Regions from separate parts of the Weizmannia sp. FSL K6-0777 genome, predicted to be linked through region 4. Evidence: riboswitches for the same ligand, from Rfam matches in the RefSeq annotation. Region 4 holds a riboswitch; each other region holds the start of a gene.
The links. Region 4 has a riboswitch for thiamine pyrophosphate ahead of NST70_RS07720 (ABC transporter permease). Riboswitches for the same ligand answer to the same signal wherever they lie in the genome.

Region 1 (5,983 bases), 930 kb from region 4:
GGCTGTTCTGGGAGCGGCCGTTTCATTGAGGGCAGAAGCATCATTGTCTACGAGCACAAGATAGTGTCCGGCATCAATTTCAGTCGAATAGCGGTCCAGTTCGTCCTGCGGGAGATCCAGATTGGTCAGTTTTCTTGTCGTTTCATCATAATAGTCCGGCTTGAAGAACCCTTTGATTTTCTCCCAGACAGAGCTGTTTTGTTCATCCTGGACAGTGGTGGTGTGGTCCACATTTGCGCCGGTCTGCTTTTTCAATAAAGTTCCATCATTCCCGTTTGAAATAATAGAAATATTGGAAGTGCTGTAGCCTTGTGCGGTCAACCGGTCTACTACGTCAATCGTTTCCTGCAACGTTGTGTAAATACCAACTACTTCTTTTGCCATCTCTATCTGCCTCCTAATGGTGATAGTGCATTTTTACCCGGTAGAAAAAGGGTTAAACGAGTTTCATAGGTTTTGACATCTCCATAAAATTCAGTCAATATAGAATTAAATGGAGGGAGAGAGATGGAAGAATCTGCATATCTATCGTATGATGCAACAGGGCTGGCCGGATTCGTAAAGCGAAAAGAAGTAAGTGTGGAAGAAGTGCTTGAGGCGGCAATGGCCCGGATTGAAAAAACAAACAGGCGTTTAAATGCCGTCATCCGGACACGGTTTGAGAAAGCAAAAAAGGAAGCGGCCACGCTCCGTACAGATGAGCAGCCATTTGCCGGCGTGCCGATTTTGCTGAAAGACCTTTCTCAGGCAGTAAAGGGCGAGCTGCTCACATCCGGATCAAAACTGCTCCAGCAAAACCGTGCCAGAGAAGATGCTTTTTTTACGGCAAAATTGAAGGAAGCGGGGTTTATCATTCTCGGACATACAAACGTACCGGAATTTGGATTAAAAAATATTACGGAACCTGAACTTTATGGTCCGGCGCGCAATCCGTGGAATCCCCATTTTTCACCCGGCGGATCAAGCGGTGGTTCCGCGGCTGCGGTGGCTTCCGGGATGGTACCGGTTGCCGGTGCAAGTGACGGCGGCGGATCGATCCGCATCCCAGCTTCTTTTACAAGTTTAACAGGATTAAAGCCGACAAGGGGAAGGACACCGGTCGGGCCGGGCCGTGGACGGCAATGGCAAGGGGCGGCTATTGACTTTGTGCTGGCAAAAACAGTCAGAGACAGTGCAGCGCTCCTCGATGTGCTACAAACGGTAGAGCCCGCCGCTGCTTTTCAAACGCCGCTTTTTCCGGGATATGTAAAGGAACTAGAGCGGAGTGGAACGAAAAAATACCGGATCGCGTTTTCGGTTGAATCGCCGGTCGGGACGCCTGTCAGCCGCGATGCAAAACAGGCTGTCTATAAAACGGCAAAATGGCTGGAGCAGGAGGGCCATCTTGTGGAAGAAGCCAAAAACGGTGTTGACGGCAGGCGGCTGATGGAAAACTATTATTTAATGAACTGCGGGGAAATGGCGGCGGAACTTTCGGATTTGGAAAGCGCACTTAGACGCCCGCTTACGGAAAAAGATATGGAGCCGGTTTCGTGGGTCTTGTATGCTGCCGGGAAAAATGTCACGGCGGCGGAATACGCAAAGAGCCTTGCGGAGTGGGATAAAGCCGCAGCACAAATGGCTGCTTTCCATGAGACTTATGACCTGTATATCACGCCTTCAACCGCGTTTCCGGCACCGAAAATCGGGGAACTTACCCAAACCGGGAAAGAGCGGGATCGCTTGTTTGGCGTTACCGGACTTCCGAAAGAAAAGCAGCAGGCACTTGTCTATGATATGTTTGAACCGAGCTTAACGTTTTCCCCGTTTACGCAGCTGGCCAATTTAACCGGGCAGCCGGCGATCAGCCTGCCGGTTCATGTAACAGCGGCCGGGCTTCCTTTAGGGGTACAGCTGGTTGCGCCGAAAGGAAATGAACATTGGCTGCTGGATGTCGCTTATGCGCTCGAACAGTCGGAACTTTGGGTTGGCATGCAGGGAAACCCTTGCCTTTAAAGCATGAATAAGCGGCGTTACTTACGCACGGGTTGGAACTCTACGTTAAGGAAGGCCGCGAAAAATCCTCGCTACCTTAACGTAGAGTCACTCTACGTTAAGGAAGGAGACCAAAAATCCCCGCTATCTTAACGTAGGGCGTTCTATGTTAAGGAAGGGTGAAAAAAGCAGGATTTATCTTAACATAGAAAGGAAGCTCGACAAAAAGACATGCTTTCTTAATGTAGAGACGTCCTATGTTAAGGCTGCCCAAAAGTCCCGCTTCCTTAACGTAGAGGCGTTCTACGTTAAGGAAGCTCGAAAAAAATGCCCGCTTTCTTAATGTAGAGGCGTTCTATGTTGAGGAATGCCGGCAAAAAGTTCCGCTATCTTAACGTAGAACTCTCTATGTTAAGGAAGGTCGTCCAAAAGTCCCGCTTCCTTAACGTAGAGGCGTTCTACGTTAAGGAAGCTCGAAAAAAATGCCCGCTATCTTAACGTAGAGGCGTTCTATGTTAAGGAAGCCCGCCCAAAAGTCATGCTTTCTTAATGTAGAGACGTCCTATGTTAAGGAAGGCTGCCCAAAAGTTCCGCTATCTTAACATAGAGGCGCTCTATGTTAAGGAAGCCCGAAAAAAAGACATGCTATCTTAACGTAGAGGCGTTCTACGTTAAGGAAGTCCGAAAAAAAGACATGCTATCTTAACGTAGAGGCGTTCTATGTTAAGGAAGGCCGTCAAAAATCCCCGCTATCTTAACGCCCCAATCTTTACCAAGGCAGGCAAAGGCCGGCTTGCGCACCGCACCATCCTATTGAAAATTTTTTGCCAAAAAGGATGGCTTTCATGTTACAATAAAATTACAAGGAAAAAAAGCAGGGGAGCCGGTTTGGCTGAGAGGATGCCGCTTTGCATCGACCCTTCACCTGATCTGGATAATGCCAGCGTAGGGAGTCTCATATTGAAGCATGTTTCGGCATGTTTTGGATGGACAGGCTTTCTTGCGCATGCAATGAAAGCTTTTTTATTTGAAAAAAAGGAGGAGAATTTGATGGAAAAATCGAATCAAGTAACGGTTTCTTTTTCAGTTGTTCCGCATATTAAAAGTGATGACTTATACGGTGTCGTCGACCGCGCGATCGAAGTCGTCCAAAACGCCGGCGTACGTTATGAAGTCGGGGCAATGGAAACGACGATGGAAGGCGATCTTGACGAGCTGCTTGAGATCATCAAAAAAGCGCAGGATGCTTGCGTCCAAGCCGGTGCGATTGATGTCCTCACATCGATCAAAATCCATTACCGGCCAAGCACCGGGGTGACAATGGATGAAAAAATTGCAAAATATCGCGAACAAACGCCGCAGCCGGTTCGTTAACACGGCGCTCACGGCTGCCTGGCTCATTTTTTTGCTCTTCGTCTGGCAAGGGGTAACGGCCGGCTTTCATATCAGTGAATGGATGCTGCCAAAACCGACGGAAGTATGGCAGGAATTGAAAAGCCTGCAATGGATGGTTTGGCCCAATATTTGGCAAACTGCAAAAGAAGTATTGATCGGGTTAGCCTTTTCCATTGTGATTGGCGCAGCGATTGCCGTTTTTATGGATATGGTTCCCGTTTTCCGGATGCTGGTCCGGCCGCTTTTGGTCGTTTCGCAAACGATTCCGATTGTGGCAATTGCGCCGCTTTTAATCGTCTGGTTCGGATTCGGGCTCCAGTCCAAAATCATTGTGGTCATTTTAATCTGCTTTTTCCCGCTGGCATTGAGCATCCTGGAAGGGTTTCAAACGGTGGATGATGACCTGGTGAAACTGTTAAAGACCATGCATGCTTCAAAATGGCAGCTATACCGGAAAGTCAAATTTCCGGCTGTGCTCCCTTACTTTTTTTCCGGTTTAAAAATTGCCGTTACATATAGTGTGATGGGCGCTATTATCGGTGAGTGGCTCGGCGCAAGCGAAGGGCTCGGCGTCATGCTGACAAGGGCGACGAAATCTTTTATGACGGCCCGCCTGTTTGCCATCTCTGCTGTCATCATTGGGCTCACATTTCTTTTATACGGCGCTGTTGAATGTTTGCAAAGGCTATCCGCACCATGGGTATACCGAAAGGAAGATCATCAATGAGGAAAATGTTAATCATCTTGCAGGCGGCCATGTTGCTGCTTGCTGCTGGATGCACCAGCAGCGGGCAGAAAGAAAACAGCAAAAAAGCGCTGCAAAAGGTGACGGTTGTGCTGGACTGGTTTCCGAACACCAATCATACCGGCCTGTATGTAGCTAAAACAAAACACTATTTTCAAAAGCAGGGCCTGGATGTGAAAATCATCCAGCCGGGGGACAATATTACGGCTGAACAAATGGTGGCTTCCGGGAAAGCGGATTTCGGGGTCAGCTATCAGGAAAATGTCACCACGGCAAGGACGGAAGGAATTCCGATTGTGTCCATTGCCGCGATTATCCAGCACAATACTTCTGGCTTTGCTTCTTTGAAAAAAGACAACATCACTTCTCCGAAAGACTTTGAAGGAAAACGTTACGGCGGCTGGGGTTCGCCGTCTGAAGAAGCCGTCATCAAAACGGTCATGGAAAAATATGGCGCCGACTACAGCAAAGTAAAAAATATTGTGCTCGGCCAGACGGATTTTTTCAAATCAATCGGGCGTGAAGCGGATTTTGAATGGATTTATTACGGCTGGGACGGCATCCAGGCAGAGCGGAGCGGGAAAAAACTGAATCTTATCATGGTCAAAGATCTCGACCCTGCGCTTGATTATTACAGCCCGGTCATCATTACAAGCGAAAAACTGGCCAAAGGGGATAAACCTCTTGTCAAATCTTTTATGAAGGCTACGGCTCAAGGCTATACATTTGCAATCAAGCACCCGGAACAGGCCGCCGATATCCTGATTAAGGACGTGCCGGATACAAATAAAGGGCTTGTCCGCGCCAGCCAGAAGTGGCTAAGCACGAAGTACCAGGACGATGCCGCGGAATGGGGGGTACAGAAGGAAGAAGTGTGGCGCCGTTATATGGACTTCCTTTATGACCATAAAGTCATTAAGAAAAAAATCAACATCAAGGCTGCCTACACAAACGAATTTCTTCCAAACCGGCCATGACGTATTTGCAATTGGAAGGTATTACGAAAACATTTGGCGGGAAAAAAGTGCTGGAAGGCATTTCCGCAACGATCCGGAAAGGTGAATTCTGTACTTTTATCGGGCCGAGCGGATGCGGAAAAAGCACGCTGTTAAATATCATTGCCGGGATTGAAAAGGCGAATGGCGGCAAAGTGCTGCTTGACGGCAAACCGGATGGGGTTCAGGATGCCGCCGGTTTCATGCCGCAGCAGGATTTGCTTCTGCCTTGGCGGACGGCACTGCAAAACATTGTTTTGCCGCTTGAAATAAAAGGGGTGCGGAAACGGGAACGGGTTTTGCGGGGGATGGAGGTGCTCCGGCAGTTTGGCCTTGAGGATTACGCCGGCCACTATCCCGCCTCGCTCTCCGGCGGCATGCGGCAGCGGATCAGCTTTTTGCGCACGTATTTATGCGAAAAACCGGTTATGCTGCTAGACGAACCGTTCGGGAAGCTCGATGCTTTTACTAAAATGGATGTCCACCGCTGGCTGCTCGAATCATGGGAGAAAGGAAACCAGACGATTCTTATGGTTACCCATGATCTTGATGAAGCCGTGCTGCTATCGGACCGTGTTTTTGTCATGTCGCAGCAGCCGTCCGCCATCATTCACGAATTGAAGGTGCATTTGCCGCGCCCGCGGAAATGGGAGATGCTCTCTTCGGATGCGTTGAAAAAAGACAAAGATGAACTGTTAAGAGAACTTGCCTCATTTTTGGGGAAATAAAAAAAGGTTTGGAGATGCTCCAAACCTTTTTTATAAGTTCAGCATATTGGATGCCGCATATTTTTCGACGGAAAGGCCGGTCCGGTCAATTTTGGCCGGTTCAACCAGCACATGCGGAAAATGGGCGTGGATCGTTTCTGCCATGG
Region 2 (5,983 bases), 120 kb from region 4:
CTCCCCGAAAGACTGTTATGTATAGTCTTCCCCGGGGAGGCCGGTCTAAACATTGCGATTTAGCTGTTGAGCAATTTATCCGTAATCTGGCGCATGATATCGCCTCTTGAGATGACGCCGACAACACGCCCTGCCTGATTGACGACCGGAAGCTTTTTAAAATGGTGTTTTGCCAGAATCCTGAGCGCATTTTCAAAATCGTCTTCAGGCCTTACCGTATACAGTTCCCGCCGTTTCATAATCTTTTCCACCGGGAAGTCCAGGCTGTGCACCAATTTTTCATTAAAGTCTTCCTGCTCATTTACCACGATCGTAATATAAAAATCGTAAACGGTCCGTGCCTTTGGCTGCAAAAAGCGGATGACATCCCCGTCGCTGATCATACCGAGCAGCTTTCCTTCCGCGTCCACGACCGGTACGCCGCCGATCCGGTGGTGGGCAAGCACCTTTAACAGTTCCCGGATCGTTGTCTCTTTTTTTACCGTAATAACATCCCGGATCATAAAATCTTTGACTTCCAATTTTCTCGCCCCTTTATATCCATCCATTTACAAATTATTGTAAACCTTTGCGGGGAAGGAAGCAATGAACAAACCGCCTATTGTGTGCCATCTACGTATTTCCCGTGATCCGGGAGCGCGATTTCATCAAATCCGGATACAAGGGCCTCAAGCCCTTTCCGCAAGCCGGAGCCAGACATCGGGATCCCGTGGCCGCAAACAGCAGTTTCCGGCTTTAAGGCAGCTAATTTTTCAACTGAGCGTTTGGCCGCTTTCCAGTCATTTGTAAAATAGCGCGGCGGCCCGTTTACTTCCTGCCTTTGCACCAGCACTTTCCAAAATTCATCCTGCCTGACGGTGATAAATGCGTCCCCCGTGATCAACACGCTGTCTGCTTCCCTGAAGAACGACACATGCCCTCTCGAATGGCCGGGCGTATGGATCCATTTCCAGCCCGGCAAAAATGGGACCGTCCCGTCTTCGGGAAGGGGCTGGACAGCATGGCCAAGATCAACCGGTTCATTCGGATAAATCATGGAAATCTTCGCCAGCAGGCCGCCTTCAACGGACGGATCGGGATCCGGATACGTTTCACGCCCGGTTAAATAGGGCAACTCCAATCGATGTGCAAAAACCGGCACGTCCCACTTTTCCAATAATGGCGCAATCGCTCCGACATGGTCAAAATGGCCGTGCGTCAGTAAAACCGCTTTTGGTTTTGCCTTTTCCCCGAAGCGTGCCCGCACGGCTGAAAATATCGCTTCGGCAGAACCCGGCATGCCGGCATCCACGAGAACAAATGCATCGGTTCCGGCCCTGCCGATCAGGCACACATTGACAATTTGGATGGTAAGGCAATAGAGATCCGGCAGCAATTCTCTGCCTGTTCCGCTTTCAATCGAAGCCATCGGGATGACCCGGTGGCCAAACGGGTGATGAATGTCTTTGTCCATAAAATCCCCTTTCTTTCATTTTCCTTCTATTTATCTTTTCCCGTTTCTCGAAAGCATTACCCGTAGCCTCCTATCATCAACCGAAAAAGCAGTAAAAACCGGACTGCCGGCTTTACAAGGCGCCTGTTACCATGAAGCCTCTTTCCTTCAGCGAAAACGGCAAGGCGCAGTTGGCCTTGCCGTTTTCAAGTTGCTTTTATGCCGCATGCCTGTGCGGATTGCGGTATTTTGTCAGCAGCTGCGGGGCGGCATTCAAGAGAATCGCCGCAACAGCTGCGCATAAAATCGCATTCCCAATCATCGTGCCGCCATTCATGATGAGAGAATAGAGAAACGCCGACTGTCCTTTAGGCGCATAGGAACCCCAAAAAATCACGCCGGCTACGAAATGCCAGAAATAGCGGGCAAAACTTCCGGTAAGAACGGAAAGGCATATCCAAAAAGTCATCGTGCCCTTTTTATAGTGACGACAGCTTCTTTCGACAAGCGGCCGGAAAAGCCCGGCAAACCCGATGAACGAAAAAGCGACCGGATATTCCATGATGCCCTGAAGCGGGTTAAGAATATCATTAGCATCACCGGTGACGATCTGCAGCAGGCTCCAAATAAATCCGGAAGCAACACTTGCTTTAAATCCCCAGCGAAAAGCGACCACAAAAATCGGCAGCATGGCAAACGACAGAGAAATCGCGGACGTCACCTTAATGGACGGCAATAAGTCCAACACGAGCGCGAACGCCGCAAAAATAGCCGCTTCAATCATAGCCTGTAAACTTAATTTGCCCATAAAAAAATCCCCCTTTTGGTATGCATGAACATAACGAACCATGGGAGGACAAAAGAAATTCCACATCCCTACGCCGGCATTAACCGGACAGGTTCAAAGGGTCAGAACATGGCGTTCACTCTCAGCTTAACGCTCCCCCTGTGGTTACGTTCATGAAATTGTCACCTTTATGATAAACTTTTTGCCACAACATTTCAACAAAAAATTTAATCTTTTGGCAATAACAGCTCCGGAAAATTGTTTTTCGGCGAATTGACGCGTTCAGATACGGCATACATTTCCATTAGGTCTGCATCATACTGCGAAAGGAGTGGCAACAGCCGGCCCGCCTCAGTGACCGATGTGTCCAGCCATTTTTCTTCATCTTCCCTGCGTAAAATCACCGGCATCCGGTCGTGAATTTTTGCCATCATCCTGTTCGCCTTTGTCGTTAAAATCGTGCAAGTAAAGACCGGATTCCCTTCCTGGTCCATCCATTTTTCCCAAAGCCCGGCCATCGCAAAAATGCCCCTGTTCTTAAGCCTGATCCGCATCGGCGCCCGGGTGCCGTCTTTTCGGTTCCACTCAAAAAAAGAATCGGCCGGAATGAGGCAGCGCCGCCTTTTCACTGCCTCCCGGAAACCCGGTTTCTGAAATACGGTTTCGCTTCTGGCATTGATCATCTTATGCCCGATTTTCGGATCTTTTGCCCAGGAAGGAATCAAGCCCCATTTTAAAAAACCGAGTCTGTACTGCCCATGGGCGCTGATCACGGCAGCCACCATTTGCGAAGGCGCGACATTATAACTTTTGGCATATTCACTGCTTGAAAAAGAAGCTTTGGCATGGAACCTTTCTTCCAATTCATTTACAGATGCCGTTAACGTGTACCTCCCGCACATCCAAATCCCGCCTTTCTTTCTATCCTGAAAATATTGCCCGCTGATTTTCATCCTCTGCCATACCGCGTATGAAGCGGCAAAGATGCCCATTTTTCCCCATTTTACACAAAAAACAGGCAGATAAAAAGGATTTGGCCCAGTTGCACCAAATCCTTTCTCTGTTCCGGAACGCACCGCTTGTTAACCCTGCCCCCGAGCTGGGATGTTTGCAGCAGTTCCCGGTTTTTCTTCTCTTTTTCACATTCCGCTCTTTAGGCCTTGTTTCTTTCAAGAAAATGCCGTTTCCGAAGCAAGGAATCGTTCCGGCAGGGAGCGAGCACGGTTTCCATGCCCTTTTTCACCATCCGCTTTTCGGATCGTAAGGTTAAAAGCCGCACCGGTTACCGGTTTAACGCCGCGTCTTCTTCTTCGATCCGGCGCAGCCGTTCAGCCACTTCTTCCGGTGTAAGGCCGTGTTCTTTTACATATAAGTTATTTGGTACGGTACGGCATTCATGCGAGCAGCTCCGCATATATTTATGTTCATTTTCTTCCGAGCATAAAATTTGCTTGTTGCAGGCCGGGTTGGCGCAGTTGACATAACGTTCGCACGGTTCCCCCGTAAAATAATCCCGGCCGACAACGACATGTTCTTTTCGATTGACCGGAACGGAAATCCGTTCGTCGAATACATACAGTTTGCCGTCCCACAGCTCGCCCTGCACTTCCGGATCCTTTCCGTATGTTACAATCCCGCCGTGCAGTTGGCCGACATCTTCAAACCCTTCTTCCAAAAGCCAGCCCGAAAATTTTTCACAGCGGATGCCGCCTGTGCAATACGTCACAATTCTTTTGCCTTTTAATTGATCTTTATGTTCGCGCACCCATCCCGGCAGTTCGCGGAAAGCGCGGATATCCGGGCGCAATGCTCCGCGGAAATGGCCGAGATCATACTCATAATCATTGCGCGCATCCAGTACAACGGTATCTTCAGCCAGCAGCGCCTCGCGAAATTCTTTCGGGGATAAATATTTTCCCGTTTTTTCATTCGGATTGATATCTTTTTCAAGCCGCAGCGTAACCAGTTCCTTACGCGGGCGGACGTGCATTTTTTTAAACGCATGGCCATCTGCTTCATCTTCTTTAAAGACCATGTCCCGGAACCGGGGATCGGCGTGCATCTTTTCTTTATATTTGGTTGTTTGTTCAACCGTTCCGGAAACGGTGCCGTTGATCCCTTCTTTGGCAACGAGGATACGCCCCTTTAAACCGGTCTCTTTGCAAAACTGCAAATGTTCGGCTGCAAAGGCTTCCGGATTTTCAATTTCAACATACTTGTAATACAATAAGACTCTGTACGGCTTTGTTTGTTCCATTATTGATAACCACCTATCCAATTATATTTGCAAGATATAATGCAGGCTTTCAGGTTACACTGTCTCTTACAAACCACAATTTTACCAAAAGCCCGTTTGTATTTCAAAATTTTCACTGTGAAAACAGAAGAAACGAAATGATTTATCAATCCTGTTTGATGCGTTATACTTGTTCAGACAGGAATAAAAGAAAGGTGTTATGCAATGAAATCGCTTGTACTCGCCGAAAAGCCGAGCGTCGGGCGCGAACTTGCGCGCGTCCTCGGCTGCACGGAAAATAAAAAACGTTATATTGAGGGGCCGCGCTATATCGTGACATGGGCGCTCGGCCATTTGATCGAACTGAAAATGCCGGAAGATTATCATCCGAAATATAAAGAATGGCGTATGGAAGACCTGCCGATTCTTCCGGATAAAATGGAAATTAAAACAATCCGGCAGACCTATCCGCAATATAAAGCGATCGAACAGCTTGGCAAAAGAAGCGACATCAAAGACTGCATTATCGCAACCGATGCCGGGCGCGAAGGCGAACTTGTCGCACGCTGGATTCTGGAAAAAATGCGCTGGAAAAAACCGGTGAAACGGTTATGGATTTCTTCCCAGACCGATAAAGCGATTAAAGACGGATTCAAACAGTTAAAACCGGCAAAGCAGTATGACAATCTGTACCACTCCGCCGTTTGCCGCAGCGAAGCAGACTGGCTGATCGGATTGAACGTCTCCCGTGCTTTAACCGTGAAATACAACGATCCGCTCTCCGCCGGGCGCGTGCAGACGCCGACATTGGCGATGGTGCTCGAGCGCGAACGGGAAATCCAGTCTTTTGTGCCGAAAAAATACTGGACCATTGAAGCGCTCGCCGGAAAACTCGAAGTATCGTATGACCAGCATGGCGAAAAACGGATATTTGACGAGCAAAAAGCAAATGCCATACATGCGGCTTTATCCGGGCAGACTGCCGTCGTGACAGAGGTGATCCGCAAACAGAAGCAAGAGCAGCAGCCGCTCCCTTACGATTTGACGGAACTGCAACGCGATGCCAACCACCGTTTTGGTTTTACAGCAAAAAAAACATTGAACGTGCTGCAAAACTTATATGAACAGCATAAACTCGTTACCTACCCGCGCACCGATTCGAAATATTTGACGAAAGATATGGAAAATACGATGTACGACCGGCTGCTTGCGGTGAAAGATGCGTACAAAGAAGAAGTTCAGCCGATCCTTTCCCGGAAAGGTAAAATACTGGCCAAACGTGTCATCAATGATGCGAAGGTGACGGACCACCATGCGATTATTCCAACAGATGAACGCCCGGCCTTATCAGATTTGTCTGCCGATGAACGGAAAATCTATGATCTGATTGTAAAACGGTTCCTTGCGCTATTCTATCCGGTTTATGAATATGAAACCGTCCAATTTAAACTTCAAGCAGGCGGAAAAACCATGACCGGGCGGACAATGGCCGTGAAAAATGCCGGTTTTACCGCTGTTTTGCACCATG
Region 3 (5,983 bases), 860 kb from region 4:
TGTTTGGTACGGATACCAAAGTTGGATTGGCGGCACGGCTTTAAATGAAATGGCCAAAATTGCAACGGGCGGAGCTTTTGACAATGCGGCTGTTTGCTTTATCGTGCTCCAACTGTTTCAAATTGGGCTTTCTCTCTATGGCTTTCATGCGATTAAATGGGTGGAGACCCTGACTTCAGTCGTGATTTTAGCTGCGCTTTTCTATGTATGCAGCATTCTTCTCACATCCCATAGCGCCACGATTGCAAACAAATGGGTGCATGCAAAAGGAACGTGGGGGCTGCCATTCTTTGCTTTTATCATGACGTTTATGGGCAATTATGCCGCCATCTTTTTAAGTGCAGCGGATTATTCAAGAGAATTGAAAGCCGGGATCAGCCATACAAAAAGAAGGTTATTGTATTTTATTCCGATCTTTATCGCATACGGGTTTGCTTTAACGATGGGGGCCATGCTTGCTTCTGCTACTGGTATTACAAATCCAGTAAAGGCCTTTTCAGCAGTGGTCGATAATCCTTATATTACATTTTTCGTGTCTGCGTTTATCGTGATCGGGACCGTTTCGGTGAATATGGTTGCCAATATTATTCCGCCAACTTACGTCATTACATTGCTTACGAAATTAAAATTTAAGTATGCTGTCACCATTACAGGGCTGCTTGCTTTTGCATCTTTTCCATGGGTGCTTGTCCGGGATTCTTCAGCAAAGGGGCTCGACATTTTTATTCTGGCTTACTCGGCATTTTTAGGTCCGATTGTAGCCATTCTATTGATTGAGTACTACATCTTCCGAAAACAAAAGGTAAATATCGCCGACTTGTACGCGGAAGACGGGCCTTATTCCGGCTATAACCCTGCGGCTGTCATTTCATTAGTAATTGGCGCGGCTGCCGCACTTGCAAAAGTGGAACTGGCATGGATCATCGGCTTTGTTGCGGCTGGTTTAGCCTATGTCATTCTGTCAAAATACGCATTTCCATTTTCAAAATTTAAAAAGGATACAATTTTTCAAAATACAGTCGTTCTCGAACCAAATCACAGGGAGGGGATTCACAACGAAATATGATACGCTCATTAAAAATGGAAAAGTCGTTTTTAGAAACAGCGTTAAAATTGCTGATCTTGCCATCCAAAATGGAAAAATTGCTGTAATTGCGGATAAAATTGAGGAAACGGCAGAACAAGTTTATGACGCTTCAGACCAATATGTGATGCCGGGAATGGTCGATATCCATGTGCATATGTGCGAACCGGGGCGGACGGAATGGGAAGGATTTGAAACCGGAACAAAGGCGCTTGCCGCCGGGGGAACGACAACCTATGTAGATATGCCTTTAAATGCGCTGCCTGCCACGACAACAAAAGATGCTTTAGAAAAAAAGCTTGCCGCTGCCGCCGGCAAAAACTATGTGGACTACGCTTTTTACGGCGGATTAGTCCCAGGTAATCTCGATCAGTTAAAAGAACTTTCCGATTGCGGTGTTGTTGCTTATAAATGTTTTATGGCCAGCTGCGGAACCGATTTGCCGGGAGACTTTAAAAATGTAGATGATTACACGCTTTATGCGGGGATGAAAAAATTAGCCGAGCTGGGACATATTTTATTGATTCATGCAGAGAATGCCGCCATTACCGATGGGTTAGCAGAGGAGATGATTAAACAAGGGAAAACAAGCCCGGCTGATTATGTTGCAACACGGCCGGTATTTACTGAAGTGGATGCCATCAAGCGGGCGCTGTATTTTGCGAAACAAACCGGGTGCAAACTGCATTTTGTCCATGTCAGCAGTGCGGAAGGAGTGGAAGAAATTACGAAAGCGCGGAACGAAGGACAGGATGTCACGCTTGAGTCGTGCCCACATTATTTTACAATCACAACAGCCCAATTTGCGGAAATCGGCCCGCTTGCAAAATGTTCCCCGCCTTTACGCAGCGAAGCGGAGCAGGAAAAACTTTGGGAAGGATTGAAACAAGGAAAAATCGATATGCTGACATCCGACCATTCCCCTTGCCCGCCTGTAATGAAGGACAGCGAAACCGGAAATATTTTTGAGGTATGGGGCGGCATAACCGGGTGCCAGAATAATGTCGATTTGATGTTCGATGAGGCTGTCAAAAAGCGCAATATTCCCATTACGCAATTTACGCGCATGATTGCAACCAACCCTGCCGAACGTTTTGGCTTAAAATCGAAAGGGGAAATTGCGCTCGCAAAAGATGCGGATCTCCTCTTTCTCGATCCCGACCGGCCATACACGGTAAGTGCGGAAGACCTCTATTACCGCCATAAGCACAGCCCGTATATCGGCAGAAAAATTGATTGCCGGGTTACGAAAACTTTTGTAAGAGGACAGCTCGTATTTGATCTGGATGGCGGTGGTATCAAGGGTGAGCCGGTTGGCAAATGGATCCGGCCAGCGAAGGTTTCAGACTATGCCGGAGTGCCGTCATAATGCCAACAGCATCAGGCTCTGCTTTCAAGAGCCTGATTTTGCTGGCATAAATTTTGGCCGGTTATCAATAGCTGGCATCCTGTATGCGTCGTGGCAATGCCCTCAATCCTCCGTGGCTTCGTTCAAATGTAAATGTAAGAGGAAGCTCGTATTCAATCTGGATAGCGGCTGTATACAGGCGAGCCGGTTGGCAAATGGATCCGGCCAGCGAAGGTTTCAGACTATGCCGGAGTGCCGTCATAATGCCAACAGCATCAGGCTCTGCTTTCAAGAGCCTGATTTTGCTGGCATAAATTTTGGCCGGTTATCAATAGCTGGCATCCTGTATGCGCCGTGGCAATGCCTTCATTCCTCCCCGGTGTTTCGCTCAAAACTTACGGTTGCTTACGGTATGATTGATCATTCTGTCCCACCCTTTATTTTTTTGTAAAACTTTTATCAAAACATAGCCAAAAATGGCCCCTGCAAAAGAGCTTAAAAAGAAGGCAGGGATAAATCCGAAAAGCGTTGACGCTTGGCCGAGTAAGAAAACAGCAATGGGATAACATGCCAAGGCACCGAGAATGCCTGTCCCCATGACCTCCCCAACAAAGGCAAAAATGAGCTTATTCGTCTTCGCGTACAGATAAGCTGCCAAAAACGCGCCGATCATGCTTCCCGGAAAGGCAAAAATACTCCCCGTCCCAAGCAAGTTACGTAAAAGCGAGGATATAAAAGCTTGCGCAACCGCATAACCGGGGCCGAGCAAAACAGCCGAGAGTATGTTGGCAAAATGCTGTACCGGAAAAATTTTTGCAAAACCAACCGGGATATAAATCAAACTGCTGGATGCAGTTGTGATAGCTGCAATAACTGCAGTTGCTGTTATTTTTTGTGTTTTTCTCATTAGAACCAACCTTCCCTCCTTTTTAGTTGCGAATGAAAATCAGACCGGCCAGTCTTGTTTTTTATCGTTCATATCCCAAAATAAATACTCATACTTTGAGGCTATTTGAAAATGGCGTTCTAAGACTGCCAGTTCCGTTTCTGATTTTCCGCTTGCCAGTTGGTCCATTAAGTCAATTAACCACTGCGTTCCGGAGCCGAACGTTTCTGAAGAATAGGTTTCGATCCATTTCTTGTAAGGATTGGCCTCCAATGTGTCTCGATGATTTACTTTTAGCAGTTTCCCAATTTCCCAATAATCCCAGGCACACGGCAACAAGCAGGCAACAAGTTCAGCCAAGCTTCCATTGGCGGCCACTTGCAGCATGTAACTCGTGTAAGCAAGGTTGACCGGCGTTGGTTGGGTTGCTTCTAAATCCGTCCGAGTAACGCCAAACTCGGCAGCGTATTGGCGGTGCAGTTCCATCTCAAAATGCAACGATTCATGGAGCACCGCAGCAAATCTCGTCATCATGTCAAGGTTACCCGCTTTCACAACACCCATGGCAAACAGTTTTGCGTACTCAACTAAATATACGTAATCCTGCTTTAAATAATAGATAAATTTATCTCTTTCTAAAGTTCCGTTCCCCAGTCCTACGACAAAAGGATGGTTATGGTTTTTCTCCCAAATCGGTTGGACATTTTGATAAAGTCTTTCTGTAAAAGATCGTTTCAACAATGATTCCTCCTTGTTTACCGGAAAGCCGAATGCGGTTTGCAGGCTGGTTTCACCCTTTGCCCCGAGCAATGGCAGGAGGAGCATCCTCAAAATAAAAAAACCGCCCTCCATCGGAAAGCGGGTGTATCAATTACAAATCATCAGGTGTAATTTCATCACCTACTTCCCTTCGCTAGTACGAACTAGATCAGGTTCAAAGGGTACTTCTCAGCCAACCCGGCGCCCCTAGTAGATTATTATGAATATTCATTTACATTACTCTTACCATATCATAGTATCGTATTTTGTGCAACAGGAGATTTATTGTCCGTCTTTTAAGTTTTTGTAAAATATGGAAACAGAGCCAAAGAATGTTGACTCAAATGCTGCCCGTACCACGCTTCAGTTCCCGAGATACGGTATTTTTATTACAGCCAACCATATCAGTGATTACTTGCATGGATTTCCTTCTGCACGAAGGGTGGCAATCTTCACCATAGATAAACCCCCGTATTGATTGCGTTTTTATCGCAAACGGTTTATCATGTTTTTTTTCATTTATTTAGCTTGTTGCATTTGATTATCCAACTAGCCTTTTGTAATTTTATCAAAAAAGCCTATATAATCTACTATTGCATTTTCAAAATAATCACCTAAATAAATATCGAAATGTCCACAGTCATACTCTTTTATCGTTGCTTTCTTGGAGCGTTTTGCACACTTTATGGTTGCCCAAGCAGGTGCTAATGTATCTTTCCGACAAACCGCATAAAATATCGGTATTTCTATATTTTTAGTATATCTACTAGGAGAATATTTAAAAAATTCCAAAACCGTTCTTGCAGGGGCTTTATTCACAAACTTTAAATTTTCAGGCATCAACTTAAAAACCTCTTTGTAATCAGGAACAGCCATCATCGCTACTTTCCCAGGCGCATCCACCAATTTAATCATGACCGGATGATACCCGGTAATAGAAGATAAAACGTCGGCTATGGCAAAGGGTAATATTTTTAGGGCAGATAGTGGTGAGACCGTTTTCATTGTAGCTAAATTGTTTGTATAGGGACACTGTGCCACGGTTGCAAGAATATCTACTCGATGAGCTGATAGGGTTATAACGTGTCCCCCACTAAACGAACTTCCAAACAGTAGTATTTTACTATCATCAATCCTATCATTCTTTTTGATGAAATCAATGGCAGAGTTCCAATCTGCAAGTTGTTCTTTTACATTTATCCGTTGTCTTTTATTTCCGTCACTTGCTCCATGGTTACGATAATCAAATAAAAAGCAGGCATACCCGGCAGCAGCAAACCTTTCAGCATATGCGTCCAACCGCATTTCACGCACTCCACCCAAGCCATGAGCCATTACAATGACCGGGCACCTTTTATCTACATTGGGTAAATATAGCCACGCGCTGCATCTTGTTCCATTTGAATAAAAGTCAATATCTTCTCGTCGAAATTGATTGTTCATTTTTCTCCCTTCTCCCGCTTCAGGCGAGTACAAAACATTGCACGAAATAGAATTGACATATACGTATAAAAATGGCTCCACAGTGAACTACTTCCACTTCGACGGGTCACTCGAAGTAGGGGCTTCTCGACTTATCGTTACTTTTACGAGCTAACGAAAGCTGACCAAGTGAACTCTCTTGTTCCAAGCGTTTATGTTTCATACTAACCCCAATAAGCGTATGCCTTCTTGTTTGATATTGATTACGAATTATCGACACGGTCTGCTCTATAACCCCACGAAGAACAACGATAGATAGAGGCGGTTCCTCAAAATAAAAAAACCGCCCTAATCGGAAAGCGGGTGTATAAATTACAAATCATCAGGTGTCATTTCATCACCTACTTTCCTTCGCTCGAACATACTAGATCAGGTTAGAAAGGTACTTCTCTCAGCCAACTCGGTGTATCTAACAGATTTTTGT
Region 4 (5,983 bases):
TTCCTCTGCTAATGCCGGCTTCTTTTACGATATCCTGCATGGTAACAGGTTCATAGCCTTTTCGTTCAAACACCCGCTTCGCAGCATCCAATATATGATTTTTTCTTTCTTCAAGATGTTGTTTTGATACCCTCGGCGACATGAATTTCCTTCCTTTCTGCTTTTTTCATTGCGATTGCGGAAACGGCAGCAAGCAGGCAAGTGGTTCCGCCAGAGATCAGAAATGCGAGACGGACGCCAAACCACTCTGAAAGCGAGCCTCCAAGTAATATGCCAACAAGCACAGCGAGTGTAGAAAGGCTGTTGATGGTACCGAACACTCTTCCGGTATGCGTTTCAGGCGTTTTCTTTTGGACGAGCACATCGAAAGGAATGGCAGCCATTGTAAAAGAAAAACCCATCAGAAAAAAGACGCAAGGGTAAACGGCTTCAATGATGCCGATCGGCCAGCCGGTACCCGTACTTACTATGATACACCCCAAACCAAGTATGGCGGGGCTGATTTTTAAAGTGATTAATTTCTCCCCTAACTTTATTTTCGTAAACAGCACGGAAGCAGTAAGCATGCCAAAACCGCTTGCCGCAATACACCAGCTCGCAAAATGGACCGTTGCGTTCTTGATATCCCTTATTAATAACATGGCCTGGGAATCAGAAATTTGCAAGGCCAGTATCATGGTAAAAAAAACGATCAGACCCATTTTTAACACGGGAAAACCGGAGAGAAAGCGAAATCCTTCAGTTAGCGCGCCCTTTTCCCGATGTTCTAGATCACTTTTTACCGGGCTCTGTAATGTCGGCGCTTTGATTCCAAACAGCAGAATAGCGGAGAGAAAGAAATGGCATCAAGATAAAAAGCGCCTTTGATTCCGGTCAGGCTGATCAATGCGCCGCCTGCTACTGGCCCGATGATTTTGGCGCTGTTATTGATCATCTCGCTTGTACCGATTGCCGCCTGTATTTGGTTTTCACCAACAACTTGGCGGAGCAGGCCGCTTTCTGCAGGGGTAAAGACGGCTGAGAAAAAGCCCAAAAAAAATAGAAAGATATAAACTTGCCAAAGCGAAACGGAAAAAGCAATCCCGAGCACACAACCGCAGCGGGCGAAATCCGAGAAGCTCATCAGCACTTTACGGTTAAACCGGTCTGCCAGCCAGCCGGCAGGGGATCCAAATAAAATTGACGGCAGCACCATGCATAATGTAATGCCTGCCATTGCAATCGGGTCAGCGTGCCACTTAAATGCCACTAATGCAAACAATGCAACAAGATGCAGCCAGTCCCCAAGATTTGAAACGGTTTGCGCACTGATTAAGAACAGAAAGGAATGATTTTTAAAAAGCGGATTTTTCATTTATGCTCCTCCTTAAATGACATTTGTGTCGTTTTTATTATTATAAGCGACATGAATGTCATTTAACAAGAAGATTTTAAAATTTTTCATAAAATTGGGTGCTTTTTGTGAGTTTACAAGCACGAGAAGAGGGGGCGATGTGGTTGTTTCCGTAAGCACTTACAACCGCAGCCGTTGCCATATAAATAATGGTTAAGCAAAATAACATATCTGAATGGCTGTCTATTCAGTTTACGATGACGGTTCGTGAGTATCATCATGATTGAAAATTTTTGCGGTTTTTTTCGGGATTTTTGGAAAAACAGGAGCCCTGACTTGGAGCTAAATAATTGAACCAATCACCATAGAAAAAAGCCTGCACCACTTTACACAAGCAAATAGAAAGCCTATAATGGAAAAAAGTAAATATTTCAGACTACTAGGGGTGCCCGGATTGGCGGGCTGAGAGAAAAACAGTTGGTTTTTCAACCCTTTGGACCTGATCCGGATCATGCCGGCGTAGGAAAGTAGGGATTTGTGAAAATTTTCTTGCTTATTAAAGTCAGGTCTTTTACAGGCCTGGCTTTTTTCTGTTGGAAGGGAGGGAAAATAGCTGCTTTTAGGGCGGTAACCGGAAAAACCCCGTCAATGACGACGGGCAGGAAGAAATAAAAACAAAAAGTAGGTGGAAGATTGCTATAGCAGGAAAAAATTCAAATGGTTGAACGGGCTTTGGAACGGTTTGCAGCTTGTACATATTGGAAGTTTGGATGAAAGGAGGTTTCCTAAATGAAGTGGCGAAAATGGCTGGGGGATTACGGACTTTTTTGCGTTACGATGCTGGTCTTGATAGCCGGCTGGCAGTGGGTCATACAGAAAGGGATGATCCCGTCTTTCATTTTGCCGTCCCCTACCCAAATCTATGCATCTTTCATAGAAAATCACAGGCAATTAATAAATGTGCATTTGCCAGCGACAGTGGAGGAAGTCGGCATCGGTTTTCTTTTATCCGTTACGGGTGGAGTGATGATCGGTGTCCTCATGTATGTTTCCAAAATGGCTGAAAAAATCTTTTATCCGTTTCTTGTTATTTCGCAAACGATCCCGCTTGTCGCCGTATCACCTGTTTTTATGATGTGGTTCGGTTATTCAGTTTGGAGCAAGGTAGCGATCATTGTGTTAACGGCTATCTTTCCGATTGTAATCAGCACTTTTGACGGATTAAAAACCGTTGATTCCGCCTATTTGAATTTGTTTCGGACAATGGGCGCCAGCCGCTGGGATATTTTTCGAAAACTTTCTGTCCCAATGGCTCTTCCTCAATTTTTATCCGGCTTGAAATTATCGGTTGTATATTGTGTCAGCGGGGCAGCGATCGGGGAGTGGCTTGGCGCAACTGCGGGGCTTGGATTTTTTAGCAAGCGAATGTCCGGATATTTGCAGTCGGACGCAGTTTTTTCGGCCGTTTTTCTTTTGGCTGCGTTCGGCATGGGATTATTTTTGCTTATTTATGGGATGGAAAAAGGCTTATTGAAAAACAGAACAAAAATTTAGGGGGATTTTCAATGAAAAAACGATGGATAATGGCCGCTGTGCTCGCATGTTTCCTAGGTGCCTGCAGCAATCATTTGCAGCAAGCAACGAAACATGCGCAAAAAGTAACGATCATGCTGGATTGGTATCCAAATGCGGTTCATTCTTTTCTTTATGTAGCCCAGGAAAAAGGCTATTTTAAAGCGCAGGGCCTTGATGTCAGCATCAAAATGCCTTCTGACACAAATGACCCGTTAAAACTTGCGGCTGCGAATCGAATTGATATTGCATTAAGTTATCAACCCCAAGTGTTAATCGCACGCGATGAGAATATTCCGGTCCAATCTTTTGGCACCGTCGTCCGCCATACGCTGAACCGTGTGATGGTGCCGGCTTCAAGCGGCATCCGCTCACCGAAAGACCTGGCGGGCAAAACGGTCGGCTACTCTTCCATTCCGCTGGAAGAAGCAGCCGTGCGGACAATGGTCAAAGCAGACGGGGGCGATCCGGACAAGGTGAAAACAGTGGATGTTGGCTATGATTTAATCCCTGCTCTGACAGCCCATAAAACTGATGCGATCGTCGGCGGTTTTGTCAATCATGAACAGCTGCTGCTGGAAAAGGAGGGCGTACCCGTTAGAGCGTTCAATCCGGCAAAATACGGCGTTCCGGATTATGAAGAACTCGTTTTTATCGCAAACGAAAATAAGCTGAAACAGCAGCCAGACATTTTTAAAAAATTTCTTGCTGCCGCCGAAAAAGGCCAGCAATATGTCAAAAAACATCCGGAAAAGGCACTTGCCATTTTGTTAAAACATGAAGATGCCTCTTCACCGCTGGATAAAAATGTGGAAACGAAGAGCCTGCACATTTTACTGCCGAAGATGGACGAGAAAAATAAAACTATTGCCGATCAGGACCCAAAAAAATGGCAAGACGTTTCGGATTGGCTGTACCAGGCAAAAATCACAAAAACACATGTCAATCCCGAAAAGGCTTTTGTCAACATAGAAAATCAATAAGAAACCAAAATGACCGGAAGTGAAGACAACATTTACTTCCGGTAGCGTTTGAATTCGAAACCGATGAAGGAGCGATAAATTTTGGCGTTTGTTAACAACTTCCGGACCTATCCCCGAATTTCAAGCACCGCTCCTTCCTGTAAGAATTCGAAAAAAACCGCAGCTGTATGGTCTGCGGTTTTTTGCATGGTTTGCTTGTAATTTTTTGATGTGAAGCAGAAGGAAGGCTCACTGCAACTTCGTGAAGAACCCGGCGTAAAACATCAGCCGCCTTTTGCTGAGGCAGATTAGGAGTAGAAACCGCTACACCCAGAGCATGCCTGCAAGCCGACAAAATGGGGTCGCTGTCTAGAAAAAGCAGGCGCATGGCCCGGCCTTGAGCAATGAATGGGACTGGTTAATATACCATGCTTTCATCATGGTAATATTTAAATTCGAGCAAGTTGTTAGAGGGGTCTTGGAGGAAAAATGTCCAATGTTCCTCTTGCCTGCCCCCAAATCGGACCATTTTCTCCTGGAAAAATGGTAAATGGTTTTTCCTTGCAGATTGAAGGGTTTCCTCAAATGCTGCTTTATCCAAAAAAGTAATGCCGAAATGACGGGGATACATTTTCGGATTGAGGTCAATTTTTTCAGGGCTTAGATGGCAGACAACCTGGTCCCCGAAAAAATTGAAAGTGACCCGGTCATCATATCGGCGCGCCACCTTGCAGCCTAATTTTTGATAGAAATCGGCTGTTTCATCAAGATCTTTGCACGGAATCGCCAAATGAAAAATTTTATCCGTTTCTCTCATGGGAATCTCCTCCAATAAAAAAAGTATCTGATCGCAAACCGAGCCTTAATGTTTCAAGCGCAAGGGCATCCGAAAAAGGGATGTTGGCCAAATTGGCATCCGGGCCGAGATGGTGGATAAAAAAAGCCTGGAGCTGCTTGTTGGGTGCTTCGAAAATGAAAGAATCGCGGGGAATCCCCGAGTCCAGGATGGCCGCAAACATCTCCTCCCGTATTTCACCGTCCCCGTTGCAAATGCCGCTCGTGCCGCTTTCCCTTGCCTCTGTCATCACTTTATATGCGCCTGCTTCTAAATCTTGACTAATCGATTCCAACCATAATGCTGGCGTATCGGCCATTGATTTGGCAGCATCTTTTGAGCCGACTTCACTTAACACTTTAAACTCCTTTGAAAACTCCGCAATATAGCGGCATTTTTCCGTATTGGACAGCGGCAGGGTGCCATTTGAGATTTCAACATATTCGCATTCAAACCGCCGGCAGTATTGAACGTACCGATCCGTTTTTCCCTGGCTGGCAAACTTTTCAAATAAAGTGCCGCCGAAAAAGAAGGCAATGCCGTTTTGCCTCAAGTGATCTATTTTTTCTTCCAAATGGCGTGAAACGACCGATGTCCCCCAGCCGAATTTGACGAAATCAATATAAGGGGCTGCACTGTTCATGGTATCTTTAAAAAAGTTCAGCGGAATGCCATTGTCAATTAAGATGGTGATTCCGCAATCCCGCGGTTTCTCATTGCGTAAAGGCAGTGTCAAACCATGGTCATTCATCTTCAACCCTCACGATCGTTGGAAATTCTCCTGTTGGATCCATTTTCATCACAAACCCGCAGTCTCTCTCTTTAATGCAAAATTCCAGGTCAGCCGGGTTAAATGCAGGCTGGCCGGGATCAAGAAATTTCTTTGCAACACTGGCATCTACAATCTCCTTGATCACTGATTCCGGCTTTATCGTGCCGGAGCCGGTGAGGATGCTTTCCATGTATAACGCGCATGCCAGGTCATCTTCCCCCGTCGGATGGGAAGCAATCATGTTGATGCGGGCGTTGTCTTTGTCTTTCCATTTGCGCCGGACCCATTTTGCCGTCGTTTTTGCATTCGAAAAGCCGGTAACATAGACTTCCTTTGCGTGAAGGGCGTGAAAAACTGCTTTTACCCCGTTTGTCGATGTTTGTACCAACGTTTTGCCGGCTAACGGCTGTTTGGCGATGGCGGCCGGTGAATGACCAAAATCAAATCCTGGGATCGGAAGGCCGTGCCTTTCGCCCGTGAGCAAAACATGCGGGTATTTGTTTTTGATA

Region 1: another riboswitch for thiamine pyrophosphate. It lies ahead of NST70_RS03295 (MTH1187 family thiamine-binding protein); the one in region 4 lies ahead of NST70_RS07720 (ABC transporter permease).
Region 2: another riboswitch for thiamine pyrophosphate. It lies ahead of thiT (energy-coupled thiamine transporter ThiT); the one in region 4 lies ahead of NST70_RS07720 (ABC transporter permease).
Region 3: another riboswitch for thiamine pyrophosphate. It lies ahead of tenA (thiaminase II); the one in region 4 lies ahead of NST70_RS07720 (ABC transporter permease).

Annotation. Positions count from the first base shown of each region.
Region 1 is NZ_CP151971.1:722,187-728,169, forward strand. It holds gene NST70_RS03285 (general stress protein) at 1-384, opposite strand, end outside; gene NST70_RS03290 (amidase) at 508-1,995, shown strand; TPP riboswitch at 2,841-2,943, shown strand; gene NST70_RS03295 (MTH1187 family thiamine-binding protein) at 3,025-3,348, shown strand; gene NST70_RS03300 (ABC transporter permease) at 3,299-4,096, shown strand; gene NST70_RS03305 (ABC transporter substrate-binding protein) at 4,093-5,091, shown strand; gene NST70_RS03310 (ABC transporter ATP-binding protein) at 5,088-5,837, shown strand; gene thrB (homoserine kinase) at 5,868-5,983, opposite strand, start outside.
Region 2 is NZ_CP151971.1:1,540,163-1,546,145, reverse strand. It holds gene NST70_RS07145 (CBS domain-containing protein) at 60-521, opposite strand; gene NST70_RS07140 (MBL fold metallo-hydrolase) at 599-1,453, opposite strand; gene thiT (energy-coupled thiamine transporter ThiT) at 1,650-2,240, opposite strand; TPP riboswitch at 2,289-2,389, opposite strand; gene NST70_RS07130 (SOS response-associated peptidase) at 2,447-3,121, opposite strand; gene NST70_RS07125 (rhodanese-related sulfurtransferase) at 3,502-4,476, opposite strand; gene NST70_RS07120 (DNA topoisomerase III) at 4,681-5,983, shown strand, end outside.
Region 3 is NZ_CP151971.1:800,991-806,973, reverse strand. It holds gene NST70_RS03620 (NCS1 family transporter) at 1-1,066, shown strand, start outside; gene allB (allantoinase AllB) at 951-2,453, shown strand; gene thiW (energy coupling factor transporter S component ThiW) at 2,821-3,339, opposite strand; gene tenA (thiaminase II) at 3,379-4,170, opposite strand; TPP riboswitch at 4,207-4,296, opposite strand; gene NST70_RS03600 (alpha/beta hydrolase) at 4,627-5,520, opposite strand.
Region 4 is NZ_CP151971.1:1,656,973-1,662,955, forward strand. It holds gene NST70_RS07710 (TetR/AcrR family transcriptional regulator) at 1-142, opposite strand, end outside; partial or broken gene NST70_RS07715 (MFS transporter) at 111-1,354, opposite strand; TPP riboswitch at 1,765-1,876, shown strand; gene NST70_RS07720 (ABC transporter permease) at 2,123-2,887, shown strand; gene NST70_RS07725 (ABC transporter substrate-binding protein) at 2,899-3,888, shown strand; gene NST70_RS07730 (VOC family protein) at 4,286-4,684, opposite strand; gene NST70_RS07735 (phosphosulfolactate synthase) at 4,668-5,453, opposite strand; gene NST70_RS07740 (2-phosphosulfolactate phosphatase) at 5,446-5,983, opposite strand, start outside.